DNA from 3 places in the Xanthomonas sp. WHRI 8932A genome. Region 3 is predicted to be linked to each of the others. Evidence: predicted binding sites of a transcription regulator. Region 3 holds the regulator's gene; each other region holds the start of a gene.

Region 1 (4,186 bases), on a different contig from region 3:
GCATCGTCCGGCGGGTCGGCCTGGTGCCAGGCCAGTAGCGTCGACAACAGGCCCATGTACGCTGGCGAGGACGAGGTCTGCACGATCCGGCTGCGGTCGTCGGTGAGCTCCAGATCCGGTTCGGACTGGCCGGTGGACGCGTCGGTGCCGCCTTCGTAGCGGATCGCCATGTACATCACTGCGCGCGCCATGTCGCCCTTGCGCCGTCCCCACACCTCGAAGGTGCCGCCGTTGCCGTCGGGCGTGCGTACCCAGTTGGAATTGCCCGGATAGCGCCCGCTGCCGCCGCCACTGCCGTCGTTGACCTCGGTTACCCGCTCGCCGCAACTGCTGGTGCAGGTGGCGTAGGGCTTGTTGCCGCGGTCGGCGTTGAAGGTGGTGTCGGTCAGATACAGCATGTGGGTGTCGGTGTAGGGCGCATACGGCAGGCCGCGGTCGCCGGTGGCGCTGCCGAAGCCCAGCGAGTTGGGCCAGGTGTGCTCGCGGTTGTAGGTCAGGCCGCTGCCGGTGCCGGCCCGGTCGCTGACTTTGGCGTAGCTGCGGTTACGGTAGGCGTCCAGGATGCGGCCGCTGTTGTTGGGGTCCTCGTCGGCCATCTCCAGGATGGTCCAGGTGCTGGTGCCGGTCCCGCTGTAGGGATAGACCGTGTGGCCGCGAATGGTGGCATTGAGCGAGCAGCGCAACTGGCTGGGGCTGGTGGTGTTGACCCGCGAGTAGTAGCCGGTTCCGCCACCGCCGGCGGTCGCCACCGTGAAGGCGATCGACTGATTGGCCGCCGGGCTCAAGCCGCTGGCATCGCGGATGGCGCTGGCGGTGATCGCCAGGGTGCAGCGCTCGCCGCCGACCAGGGCGGTGTTGGTGGACAGGGTGAAGCGGGTGCCGCTGGTCGGGTAGCTCAAGGCCACCGTCCCGGAGGTGGCGCAACTCAGCGCAAAGGCGCCGCTGCTCAGCGTCACCGCCTCGCTGAAGCCCACCGCCAGATCGCCGGCCGCCGGGAAGCCGCTCGCGCCCTGGGTCGGCGTGGTGCTGGTGATCGTCGGTGCGCCGGTGGTGCCGCCACCGCCGCCGCTGCCGTTGAAGGTCTGGCCGCGGTTGCAGGCGCCGAAAGTCTGTGCCGCCGAGCCCGCCCAGCTGAAGTTGGCTGCCGCACTGCCGGTGCCGGTGAGCTGTAGCGAACTGCCGACCGCGCTGCTGTTGCTCTCGCTGACCGGCAGGTTTTGGCTGGTGACGCCGGCCGCCGGGCCGCCGCTACCGGTGATGGCGCCTTCGTAGCTGAGGAACTGCACCAGCTGGCCGCTCGGGTCCACCAGCGCCACGCCGTCGTTGGGCCCGTTCTGCACGCCGTTGCTGGCGTAGCTGACGGTGGCAATGCGCACCTGGCTACCGCAGCTGACCAGGCTGCCGGCCGGCACCGCCGTGTTGGCGTAGCTCACCGCTGCGCTGGGGGCACTGCCGTTGTACAGATGGATCCGGTAGCCGCTCAGCGATTCGCCGGCGGTGGCCACCACTTCCACGCCTTCGCCGGTATCGCCGGAGGCGCCCGCGTCGTCGTAATGCAGTTCGTTGATGAACACCGCGGCGTGGGCGGTGGGGACGGCCAGGACAATGGCGCAGGCCAGTGGAAGACTACGGAACGGCAACCTCATCGACAGCTCCTTGTGATCGGGGAATGCTGTCCCGACTGTAGAGCCTGTGCATGACAAACGGTGGAACCTGGTTCCATTTTTAGAGCGAGTAGCACCGGCTGCACAAACGGCCGGCGGGCGCAGCCGCTGCCCGGACTCGGCACGTGGCGACAGTCACCGGCGCTCTGTGGCGTTGGGTCGCACATCCAGCTCCTGCACGCCGCTCACGTTCGCCCCGACGACGGCTTGCTCGGTGTTTTTGCCGCGGTTCGCCCGCCGGATGAGACGGCCAGATGAAAATTTTTTGCCGCCAGCCCTTGAAAGCTGCCCGCCCAGCACAATCTCTGGCCCGCACCCGCTCTGTCGGGTTTTTTCCGCGCGCTGTGCTGGCAGTCGTCATATACGAGTGCTAACATCGCCGATAATTTCCAGACCAATCAATCACTTAAGAGGGTCTTATCTATGAGCATCAAGCCGCTTCACGACCGCGTTGTAGTCAAGCCGATCGAAGCCGACGAAGTTTCCGCCGGCGGCATCGTGATTCCTGACTCCGCCAAGGAAAAGTCCACCAAGGGTGAAGTCATCGCCATCGGCGCCGGCAAGCCCCTGGACAACGGCAGCCTGCGCGCGCCGGTGGTCAAGGTTGGCGACAAGGTCATCTACGGCCAGTACGCCGGCAGCAGCTACAAGTCCGAAGGCGTCGAGTACAAGGTGCTGCGCGAAGACGACATCCTGGCAGTCATCGGCTAATCAGGCGCTATGCGCCGGGAATCGGGAGTTGGGAATCGGGAATGAGCAAAGCGGCTAACGCCCTTCGCCATCCCACCCCGCCCCGATTCACGCTGTTGATCTACCGATTCCCCATTCCCTATTCCCCATTTCCGGAGTTACATACAAATGGCTGCTAAAGACATTCGTTTCGGTGAAGATGCACGCAACCGTATGGTGCGTGGCGTCAACATTCTTGCCAATGCCGTCAAGGCGACCCTGGGCCCGAAGGGCCGCAACGTCGTGCTCGAGAAGAGCTTCGGCGCCCCGACCATCACCAAGGACGGCGTCTCCGTCGCCAAGGAAATCGAACTGGCTGACAAGTTCGAGAACATGGGCGCGCAGATGGTGAAGGAAGTCGCGTCGCGCACCAACGACAACGCTGGCGACGGCACCACCACCGCCACCGTGTTGGCTCAGGCCCTGATCCGCGAAGGCGTCAAGGCCGTGGCTGCCGGCATGAACCCGATGGATCTGAAGCGCGGTATCGACCAGGCCGTCAAGGCTGCGGTCGTCGAGCTGAAGAACCTGTCCAAGCCGACCACCGACGACAAGGCAATTGCCCAGGTCGGCACCATCTCGGCCAACTCGGACGAATCGATCGGCAACATCATTGCCGAAGCGATGCAGAAGGTCGGCAAGGAAGGCGTGATCACGGTTGAAGAAGGTTCGGGCCTGGAAAACGAGCTGGACGTGGTCGAGGGCATGCAGTTCGATCGCGGCTACCTCTCCCCGTACTTCATCAACAACCAGCAGAGCCAGTCGGCCGACCTGGACGACCCGTTCATCCTGCTGCACGACAAGAAGATCTCCAACGTGCGCGACCTGCTGCCCGTGCTGGAAGGCGTGGCCAAGGCCGGCAAGCCGCTGCTGATCGTCGCTGAAGAAGTCGAAGGCGAAGCGCTGGCGACCCTGGTGGTCAACACCATCCGCGGCATCGTCAAGGTCGTGGCCGTCAAGGCACCGGGCTTCGGCGACCGTCGCAAGGCGATGCTGGAAGACATGGCCGTGCTGACCGGCGGTACCGTGATCTCCGAGGAAGTGGGTCTGGCGCTGGAGAAGGCCACGATCAAGGACCTGGGCCGTGCGAAGAAGGTGCAGGTCTCCAAGGAGAACACCATCATCATCGACGGCGCTGGCGATTCGGCCGCGATCGAGTCGCGCGTCGGCCAGATCAAGACCCAGATTGAAGACACCTCGTCCGATTACGACCGTGAGAAGCTGCAGGAACGCGTGGCCAAGCTGGCCGGTGGCGTTGCAGTGATCAAGGTCGGCGCATCGACCGAAATCGAAATGAAGGAAAAGAAGGCACGCGTCGAAGACGCCCTGCACGCTACCCGTGCAGCCGTCGAAGAAGGCGTGGTCCCGGGCGGCGGTGTGGCCCTGGTGCGTGCGCTGGTGGCCGTCGGTAACCTGACCGGTGCCAACGAAGACCAGACCCACGGCATCCAGATCGCCCTGCGCGCCATGGAAGCCCCGCTGCGCGAAATCGTGGCCAATGCCGGCGAAGAGCCGTCCGTGATCCTGAACAAGGTCAAGGAAGGCACCGGCAACTACGGCTACAACGCCGCCAACGGCGAGTTCGGCGACATGGTCGAGTTCGGCATCCTGGACCCGACCAAGGTCACCCGTTCGGCGCTGCAGAACGCAGCCTCGATCGCCGGCCTGATGATCACCACCGAAGCCATGGTGGCCGATACACCGAAGAAGGACGAGCCGGCAATGCCGGGCGGCGGTGGCATGGGCGGCATGGGCGGCATGGATTTCTGATCCAGCCGGCTTACGCCGACACG
Region 2 (4,186 bases), on a different contig from region 3:
AGCGTGCGCGAAGCGGCCGGCCAGGCCTATGTGCCGGTGATCGTGGTGTCCGGCGATGCGCAGCAGCATCTGGTCGAGCGTCGTTTTACCGAGTACGTCACCGATTATTTCGATAAGGCGCTGGGCCATGAAGCCCTGGCGACCTTTATCCGCGGTTATGTGCAGCCCGAGCCGGTGGTGGGCGCCACCGTGCTCTACATCGAAGACAGCCGCGTGGTGGCCGAGGCGACCAAGCGCATGCTCGAGCGCCAGAGCCTGAAAGTGGTGCACGTGCTCACCGCCGAGGATGCGTTTGCGCTGCTTACCGCCGAATCGCTAGGCCGCACCGAGCGCCGTATCGACGTGGTGCTGACCGACGTGACCCTGAAAGGCGAGCTCAACGGCCGCGATGTGGTCGAGCGCATCCGCATCGATTTCGCCTACGGCAAGCGCCGCCTGCCGGTGCTGGTGATGACTGGCGACACCAATCCGCGCAACCAGTCCGAACTGCTGCGCGCTGGCGCCAACGACCTGGTGCAAAAACCCATCGAAGAGCGCCTGCTGGTGACCAAGGTGTTGTTCCAATTGCGGCTGGCACGCCTGGAAGACCAGGCCATCACCCTATGACCGAAGTGGAAGGGCGTATCCAGCTGGAACCGTCGTGGAAGGCAAAGGTGGGCGACTGGTTGCTGCGCCCGGAGATGCAGGAGCTGTCGGCCTTTCTGCGCCAGCGCAAGGCGGCTGGCGCGCGGGTGTTTCCGCCCGGCCCGCAGATGTTTGCCGCCTTCGATGCCACCCCGTTCGATCAGGTCAAGGTGGTGATCCTGGGCCAGGATCCGTACCACGGTGAGGGCCAGGCGCACGGGCTGTGCTTTTCGGTCCTGCCCGGCGTGCCGGTGCCGCCGTCGCTGCTCAATATCTACAAAGAGATTCAGGACGACCTCGGCATCCCGCGTCCCGATCACGGCTATCTGATGCCGTGGGCGCGCCAGGGCGTGTTGCTGCTCAATGCGGTGCTGACGGTGGAGCAGGGCCGCGCCGGCGCGCACCAGAACAAGGGCTGGGAAGGTTTCACCGACCATGTGGTGGAGACGCTCAACCGCGAGCGCGAAGGCCTGGTGTTCCTGCTCTGGGGCAGCTACGCGCAGTCCAAGGGCAAGGTCATCGACCAGGCACGCCACCGCGTGTTCAAGGCGCCGCATCCTTCGCCGTTGTCGGCGCATCGCGGCTTTCTGGGATGCAAGCATTTCTCCAAGACCAACGAGCACCTGCAGCGTCGCGGCATCCAGCCGGTCGATTGGTCGTTGCCGCCGCGCAACGCCTTGGATACAACGTCGGCCGCCGGCTGAACAACCCTTGCGCACGCGCATTTCGCCACAGGTTTGTCACGGTCTGCGCAGGGGCGCAGTGGTAGCGTAGGGCTTGAATTCGGGGAGCTGTGCGGTAGAACGCCGCCAAGGCTGAAAGCCCGAACGTCCTATAAATGGAACGCTGGGAACTCTTTCTGTACCCGGCAGTCCAATAGTTCGACTGCTAAGATGGTGCCTATGAACCAGACTACCTCGACTGCCCTTGTGGCAAACAATCTCCCGATTCCCAGTGCGCTCGGTTCGCTGGACGCCTACATCGGTGCCGTGCACCAGATTCCGGTGCTGTCGGTCGATGAGGAACAGAATTTGGCCCGCCGCTTCCGCGACGAGCTGGATCTGGACGCAGCGCGTGAATTGGTCCATTCCCATCTGCGCTTCGTGGTGCACGTGGCCCGCGGTTACAACGGCTACGGCCTGCCGCTGGGCGACCTGATCCAGGAAGGCAATATCGGCCTGATGAAGGCGGTCAAGCGCTTCGACCCCGAAATGGGCGTGCGCCTGGTCAGCTTCGCGGTGCACTGGATCCGTGCCGAAATGCACGAGTTCATCTTGAAGAACTGGCGCATCGTCAAGGTCGCCACGACCAAGGCGCAGCGCAAGCTGTTCTTCAACCTGCGCAAGTCCAAGACCCGTCTGGGCTGGCTCAACGCCTCCGAAGTGACCGCGGTCGCCAAGGATCTGAACGTCTCCGAGCGTGAAGTGATGGAGATGGAGTCGCGCCTGTCCGGCCGCGATATCGGCTTCGATGCGTCGTCGGATGAAGACGACGATCATGGCCCGCCGTCGCCGGTCAGCTATCTGGTGGCTAATGAGGAAGATCCCTCGCAGGCCTATGAGCGGCACGACAGCGAAGACAACCAGCTGCAGTTGCTGCGCGAAGGCATGGCCGGTCTGGATACCCGCTCGCGCGACATCGTTAAGCGCCGTTGGCTGGATTCGGAGTCCAAGGTGACGCTGCAGGAGCTGGCCGACGAATACGGCGTCTCGGCCGAGCGTATCCGCCAGATCGAAGCGAACGCGCTGAAGAAGATGAAGGCACTGTTCGTCGCCTGATCGGTTCGATCACGCGGTACATGCTGCACGAACGGCCCGGTTGATCCGGGCCGTTTGCGTTGGCGGTGTGCGGTTTCCACGGACTCCAGAAACCTGACGCACTGTCCAGGCAATGCGGCCGGCATCTATTGCCATGAGCGACAACCACTACTCCGGCAAGCGGGCCACCGGCAGATGCCAGCCATAACGGATCGCCATGAAGCGCAGGCCAAAGCACACCCCGGCACCGGTTGCCAGCGACCAGGCTTGCGGCACGCCGAGCACATGTCCGACCGCAACGAGGCCACCGCCGGCAAGCGCGGCGACCGCATATAACTCCGCTTGCAAGACTACCGGCGTGCGGGCGACCAGCAGGTCGCGTGCGATGCCGCCACCGATGCCGCTGAGCATGCCCAGCAACGTGGCGCTCAACGGGCTGAGGTTGTAGTCCAGCGCCTTGCTGGTGCCGTAGACCGCAAACAGCGCCAGACCCGCCGCGTCGAAAATCTGCACCGGGTTGCGCAGGCGCTCCACTGCCGCGTGCCAGTAAAACCCGGCGACGCCGGCCAGGCAGGCGGTGAGCAGATACTGCGGGTGGACCAGTGCCGCCGGCGGGGTGGCGCCGATCAACACATCGCGCACGATGCCGCCGGAGACAGCGGCCGCGCACGACAGCACCAGCACGCCGAATAGGTCCAGGCGGTTGCGCACTGCCACGGTCGCGCCGCTCAGGGCGAACACGAAGGTGCCGAGCAGATCCAGCAGGAACAGGACAGTTGCCACACGTAGACCGTCGAATCAGGCCGCACAGCATCGCGCACGGCCGGTGGCGCTGTCATCCGTCCTTGGTGTTGGGCGGCGGGTCGTCGGTTGCGCCACCGAAAATGATGCGTGCGGCGCGCTGGTAGCTCCAGTACGCCATGGCCCAGTTCACCAACACCACGAAGCGGTTGCGGAAGCCGATTAGGAAGTAGACGTGCGCGGCCAGCCAGAACCACCACGCCACGATGCCGGACAGCTTGAGCTTGCCCACGTGCACGATGGCGGCCATGCGGCCGATGGTGGCCAGGTTGCCGAAGTCCTGATACCGGAACGCGGTTGCCGTCTGACCGCGCTGGCGCGCACGGATCGCCTTGGCGATGTGTTTGCCCATCTGCTTGGCCGCCGGCGCCACGCCCGGTACCGGGCGACCGTTCTGCTGCACCGACGCCAGGTCGCCGCCGACGAAGATCTCCGGGTGGCCTGGCACGCTCAGGTCCGGCGCCACCAGCACGCGGCCGGCGCGATCCAGCGGCACGCCCAGCGTGCGCGCCAGCGGCGAGGCGGCAACGCCGGCGGCCCACACCACGGTGCGCGCGGGGACGAAGCTGTCGCCAAGCTGGTAGCCCAGCGCATCGATATGGGTCACCGGCGTGCCGGTGTGGACTTCCACGCCCAGCCGCTCCAGCTGCTTGCGCGCCTTGTCGGTGAGATCGTCGGGGAACGACGGCAACACGCGCGGGCCGGCTTCGACCAGGCGCACGCGCGCCTGGCGCGGGTCGATGTGGCGGAATTCGTTCTTGAGCGTGTGGCGGGCGATCTCGGCCAGGGTGCCGGCCAGCTCGACACCGGTGGGGCCGCCGCCGACCACTGCAAAGCTCAGCCAGGCCGCACGCGCGGCTGGGTCGGATTCGGCCTCGGCGCGTTCGAAGGCCAGCAGCAGCTTGCGGCGCAGCACCAGCGCGTCGTAGAGGGTTTTCAGGCCGGGCGCATGTTCGGCCCATTGGTCGTTGCCGAAGTAGGCATGGGTGGCGCCGGTGGCCAGC
Region 3 (4,186 bases):
GCACGCCGCCCTGGATCGCAGCGCCCACGGCCACGGCTTCGTCCGGGTTGACGTCCTTGCGCGGTTCCTTGCCGAAGAAATCGGCCACCGCCTGCTGCACCTTCGGCATGCGGGTCTGACCGCCGACCAGGATCACTTCGTTGATGTCGCTGGCGCGCAGGCCGGCGTCGTTCAACGCGGTGCGGCACGGCTCGATCGACTTCTTGACCAGGTCTTCCACCAGCGCTTCGAGCTTGGCACGGGTCAACTTGATGTTGAGGTGCTTCGGGCCCGACGCATCGGCGGTGACGTAGGGCAGATTCACTTCGGTCTGCTGACTGGTCGACAGCTCGATCTTGGCGCGCTCTGCGGCATCTTTCAGGCGCTGCAGCGCCAACGGGTCCTTGCGCAGATCGATGCCCTGATCCTTGTTGAACTCGTCCACCAGGTATTCGATGACGCGGTTGTCGAAGTCTTCGCCGCCCAGGAAGGTGTCGCCGTTGGTGGCCAGCACTTCGAACTGCTTCTCGCCATCGACTTCGGCGATTTCGATGATCGACACGTCGAAGGTACCGCCGCCCAGGTCGTACACCGCAATCTTGCGATCGCCGCCGTTCTTGTCCAGGCCATAGGCCAGGGCTGCGGCGGTCGGCTCGTTGATGATGCGCTTGACGTCCAGACCGGCGATGCGGCCGGCGTCCTTGGTGGCCTGACGCTGGCTGTCGTTGAAGTACGCCGGCACGGTGATTACCGCTTCGGTGACTTTCTCGCCGAGGAAGTCTTCGGCGGTCTTCTTCATCTTTTCCAGCACGCGCGCGGAGATTTCCTGCGGCGCCATGCGCTTGGAATCGCTGGTCTGCACCCAGGCATCGCCGTTGTCGTGCGCCAGGATGCCGTACGGCACGTGCGAGATATCCTTCTGCACTTCGGCGTCGGTGAACTTGCGGCCGATCAGGCGCTTCACCGCGTAGAAGGTGTTCTTCGGGTTGGTCACCGCCTGGCGCTTGGCCGAGGCACCGACCAGCACTTCGCCGTCCTTGGTGTAGGCGACGATCGAGGGCGTGGTGCGATCGCCCTCGGAATTTTCGATGACGCGGGCCTTGCCGCCGTCCATGATCGCCACGCACGAGTTCGTGGTGCCGAGGTCAATACCAATGATCTTGCCCATGGATACGCTCCTGATGATTCTGTAGCTGTGTCCGGCGACGCCGGGTCTGGCTGAGATGTGGGGGTGGCGCGCAGGTGTTCAAGCCATCTGTGCGCATCTGTGTTCTAACGGCGCGCCCGGCAGTTCAGCCGGGCGCTGCCAATCAGTCGTGCTTGGCCACGACCACCAGGGCCGGGCGCAGCAGGCGATCGTTGAGCAGGTAGCCCTTCTGGAACACCTGCACGATGTGGCCCGGCGCAATGCCTTCGGCCTCGCCCTGGCTGATCGCCTGGTGCTGGTCGGGGTTGAACGGCTGGCCAACCGGGTCCAGCAGGGTCAGGCCGTTATCGGCGGCGACCTTGAGCAATTGCTTGTAGGTCATGTCCAGGCCATCGCGCAGCGGGCTGGGCTGGGTACCGGCGGCGGTGAGCCCGGCGTCCAGGCTGTCGAACACCGGCAGCAGCTCGCCCAGCAGCTTCTCATTGGCGAACTTGCGCGCGTTCTCGACGTCGCGCGCGATGCGCTTGCGCTGGTTTTCCAGGTCGGCGCGCTCGCGCAGGGCGTCGGCCTTGACCAGCGCGATCTCGCTGCGCAGCGACTCGATCTCGGCCTTGAGCGGATCGGTCTCGGGTGGATTCTGGGACAGGTCTTCGGAGTCGAATTCGGGGTGGTCTTGGTTCATATGCAGTTCCCGGGCAAGCGGAACGCCCGCCCCAACGTCACCCCGTATGTGGGCGCTCGGCCGCGTTTCAAGCAAAACGATGACTTCGATTGCCGCTGGTTATCGCGTGCCGGGCGGCTCCATGGCCGCGCCCAGCACCTGGGCGGCGGTCTGCACCAGCGGAATCAGGCGGTCGTAGGCCATGCGTTTGGGCCCGATCACCCCCAGCACACCCAGCACCTGGCCATTGGCGGCATACGGTGCGGTGACCAGCGAGACGTCTTCCAGCGACACCATGCCGGTCTCCTCGCCGATGAAGATCCGTACGCCCGGTGCCTGGATGGTGCGTTCGAGCAGCTGCAGGATCTCGCGCTTGCTGGCGAAGGCTTCGAACAGCTCGCGCAGCCGGTCCAGATCCGACAGGTCCTGCACGCCCATCAGCCGGGTCTGCCCGGCCATCACCATATCGTCCGCCTCGGCCGGCACCAGCGCCTCGCTGGCCAGGTCCACGCTGTGCGCCAGCAACTGCTCCATTTCGTTCTTGGCCACGCGCAGTTCGCGCAGCAGCGAGGCGCGGATGTCCGACAGCGCGCGCCCGGCGAACTGCGCATTGAGGTAGTTGGCCACCCGCTCCAGCTCGGCCGGCTCGTAGGCGCGGCGCGGTTCGATCACCCGGTTCTGCACTTCGTTGTCGGCAAACACCAGGATCGCCAGCACCCGCCGCGCATCCAGGGGCACGAAATCGATATGCCGGAACGCGAACTGCTCCCGGCGCGGGGCGCTGACCACCCCCACGAAGTGACTCATTGCCGACAGCATTTGCGAGGCGCTGCCCAGCAGCGATTGGGTACCATTGCCGCTGGCCAGCTCCGCGCGCAGGCGCCGCACCTCTTCTTCGCCGGGCGGCTGCATCTGCACCAGGCTGTCGACGAACACCCGATAGCCGTGCGCGGTGGGAATGCGCCCGGCCGAGGTGTGCGGAGAGCTGAGCAGCCCCACGTCCTCCAGATCGGCCAGAATATTGCGGATGGTCGCCGGGCTCACATCCAGCCCGGCATGCTGGGCAAGGGTTTTCGAGCCCACCGGCTCGCCATCGCGGATGTAGCGTGCGATCAAGGTGCGCAGCAACTGGCGGGCGCGGGGGTCGAGCATTGGGGACTGGGACGCGCGCATGGGATCATCCGGTGAGACTGGGCATAGATAATGTCTGGCCCCGGGGATGGCAAGCGTCCGACTCCCTGCCCGTCCCTTCCTGCCCTAAGCTTCCCCAACGCATTCACACTCGACCCCCATGCTCAGACACCTCTCGATCAAGGATTTCGCCGTTGTCCGCGCCACCGAACTGGAGTTCGGGCCGGGCATGACCGTGGTGTCGGGCGAAACCGGCGCCGGCAAGTCGCTGATGGTGGACGCGCTGGGCTTCCTGTCCGGCTTGCGCGCCGACAGCGGCGTCGTGCGCCATGGCGCCGACCGCGCCGAACTGTCGGCGGAATTCCAGCTGCCGGCCGCGCACCCGGGCCTGACCTGGCTGGCTGACAACGAGCTGGACGACGAGGCCCAATGCCAGCTGCGCCGCATCATTCGCGCCGACGGCGGCTCGCGTGCCTGGATCAACGGCCGCCCGGTGACCTCTTCGCAATTGGCCGAACTGGCGTCACGGCTGGTGGAAATCCACGGCCAGCATGAGCACCAGGCCCTGATGGCCCGCCACAGCCAGCTCGCCCTGCTCGACGCCTACGCCCGCAACAGCCCCCAGCGCGAGCAGGTACGCCAGGCCAGCCAGCGCTGGCAGGCGCTGCTGGACGAGCGCGACGCGCTGTCTGCGCAGGGCGATGTCTCCGACCGCATCGGCTTTCTCGAGCATCAACTGGGCGAACTGGAACGCGAGGACCTGGACCCGGCTGCGATCGCGGCCCTGGACGTCAATCACCGCCGTCAGGCGCATGCCACCGCGCTGATCGGCGCCTGCGATAGCGTGGCCCAGCAGCTCAACGGCGATGACGGCGCGTCGGCACTGGGCTTGTTGCAGGACAGCCGCCACGACCTGGCGCGCGTCGCCGAGCACGAGCCGCGCCTGGGCGAGGTGGACGCGCTGCTGGACAGTGCCGTGATCCAGATCGAAGAAGCACTGGCCCTGCTCGACCGCGTGCGCGACGACCTGGACGCCGACCCGGCCCAGTTCGAAGCGATGGAACGCAGTCTCGGCCGCCTGCACGACCTGGCGCGCAAACACCGTGTCGCCCCGGACGAACTGGCCGCCCACCGCGAGCGCATGAGCCTGGAAGTGGAAAGCCTGCGTGGTGCCGACGAGCGCCTGCAGCAGCTGGACAAGCACATCGAGTCCGCCACCGGCGCCTGGCGCAGCGCCGCCGGCGTGCTCAGCGACAGTCGCAAGACCG

Evidence for each region. The regulator HrcA, encoded in region 3, represses chaperone genes, less so after heat shock. The targets are predictions, from matches to a motif close to TTNGCACTCNNNNNNNNNGAGTGCNAA.
Region 1: the regulator HrcA is predicted to act here: its motif matches at 2,012-2,038, upstream of VC212_RS03730 (co-chaperone GroES).
Region 2: the regulator HrcA is predicted to act here: its motif matches at 1,490-1,516, upstream of rpoH (RNA polymerase sigma factor RpoH).

What each region holds. Positions count from the first base shown of each region.
Region 1 covers NZ_JAYGQQ010000002.1:203,284-207,469, forward strand. Annotated here, with positions in the region: gene VC212_RS03725 (endonuclease) at 1-1,646, opposite strand, end outside; gene VC212_RS03730 (co-chaperone GroES) at 2,088-2,375, shown strand; gene groL (chaperonin GroEL) at 2,523-4,163, shown strand.
Region 2 covers NZ_JAYGQQ010000011.1:67,690-71,875, forward strand. Annotated here, with positions in the region: gene VC212_RS17950 (response regulator) at 1-606, shown strand, start outside; gene ung (uracil-DNA glycosylase) at 603-1,328, shown strand; gene rpoH (RNA polymerase sigma factor RpoH) at 1,527-2,402, shown strand; gene VC212_RS17965 (trimeric intracellular cation channel family protein) at 2,550-3,164, opposite strand; gene VC212_RS17970 (NAD(P)/FAD-dependent oxidoreductase) at 3,217-4,186, opposite strand, start outside.
Region 3 covers NZ_JAYGQQ010000001.1:210,350-214,535, forward strand. Annotated here, with positions in the region: gene dnaK (molecular chaperone DnaK) at 1-1,147, opposite strand, end outside; gene grpE (nucleotide exchange factor GrpE) at 1,290-1,808, opposite strand; gene hrcA (heat-inducible transcriptional repressor HrcA) at 1,908-2,939, opposite strand; gene recN (DNA repair protein RecN) at 3,079-4,186, shown strand, end outside.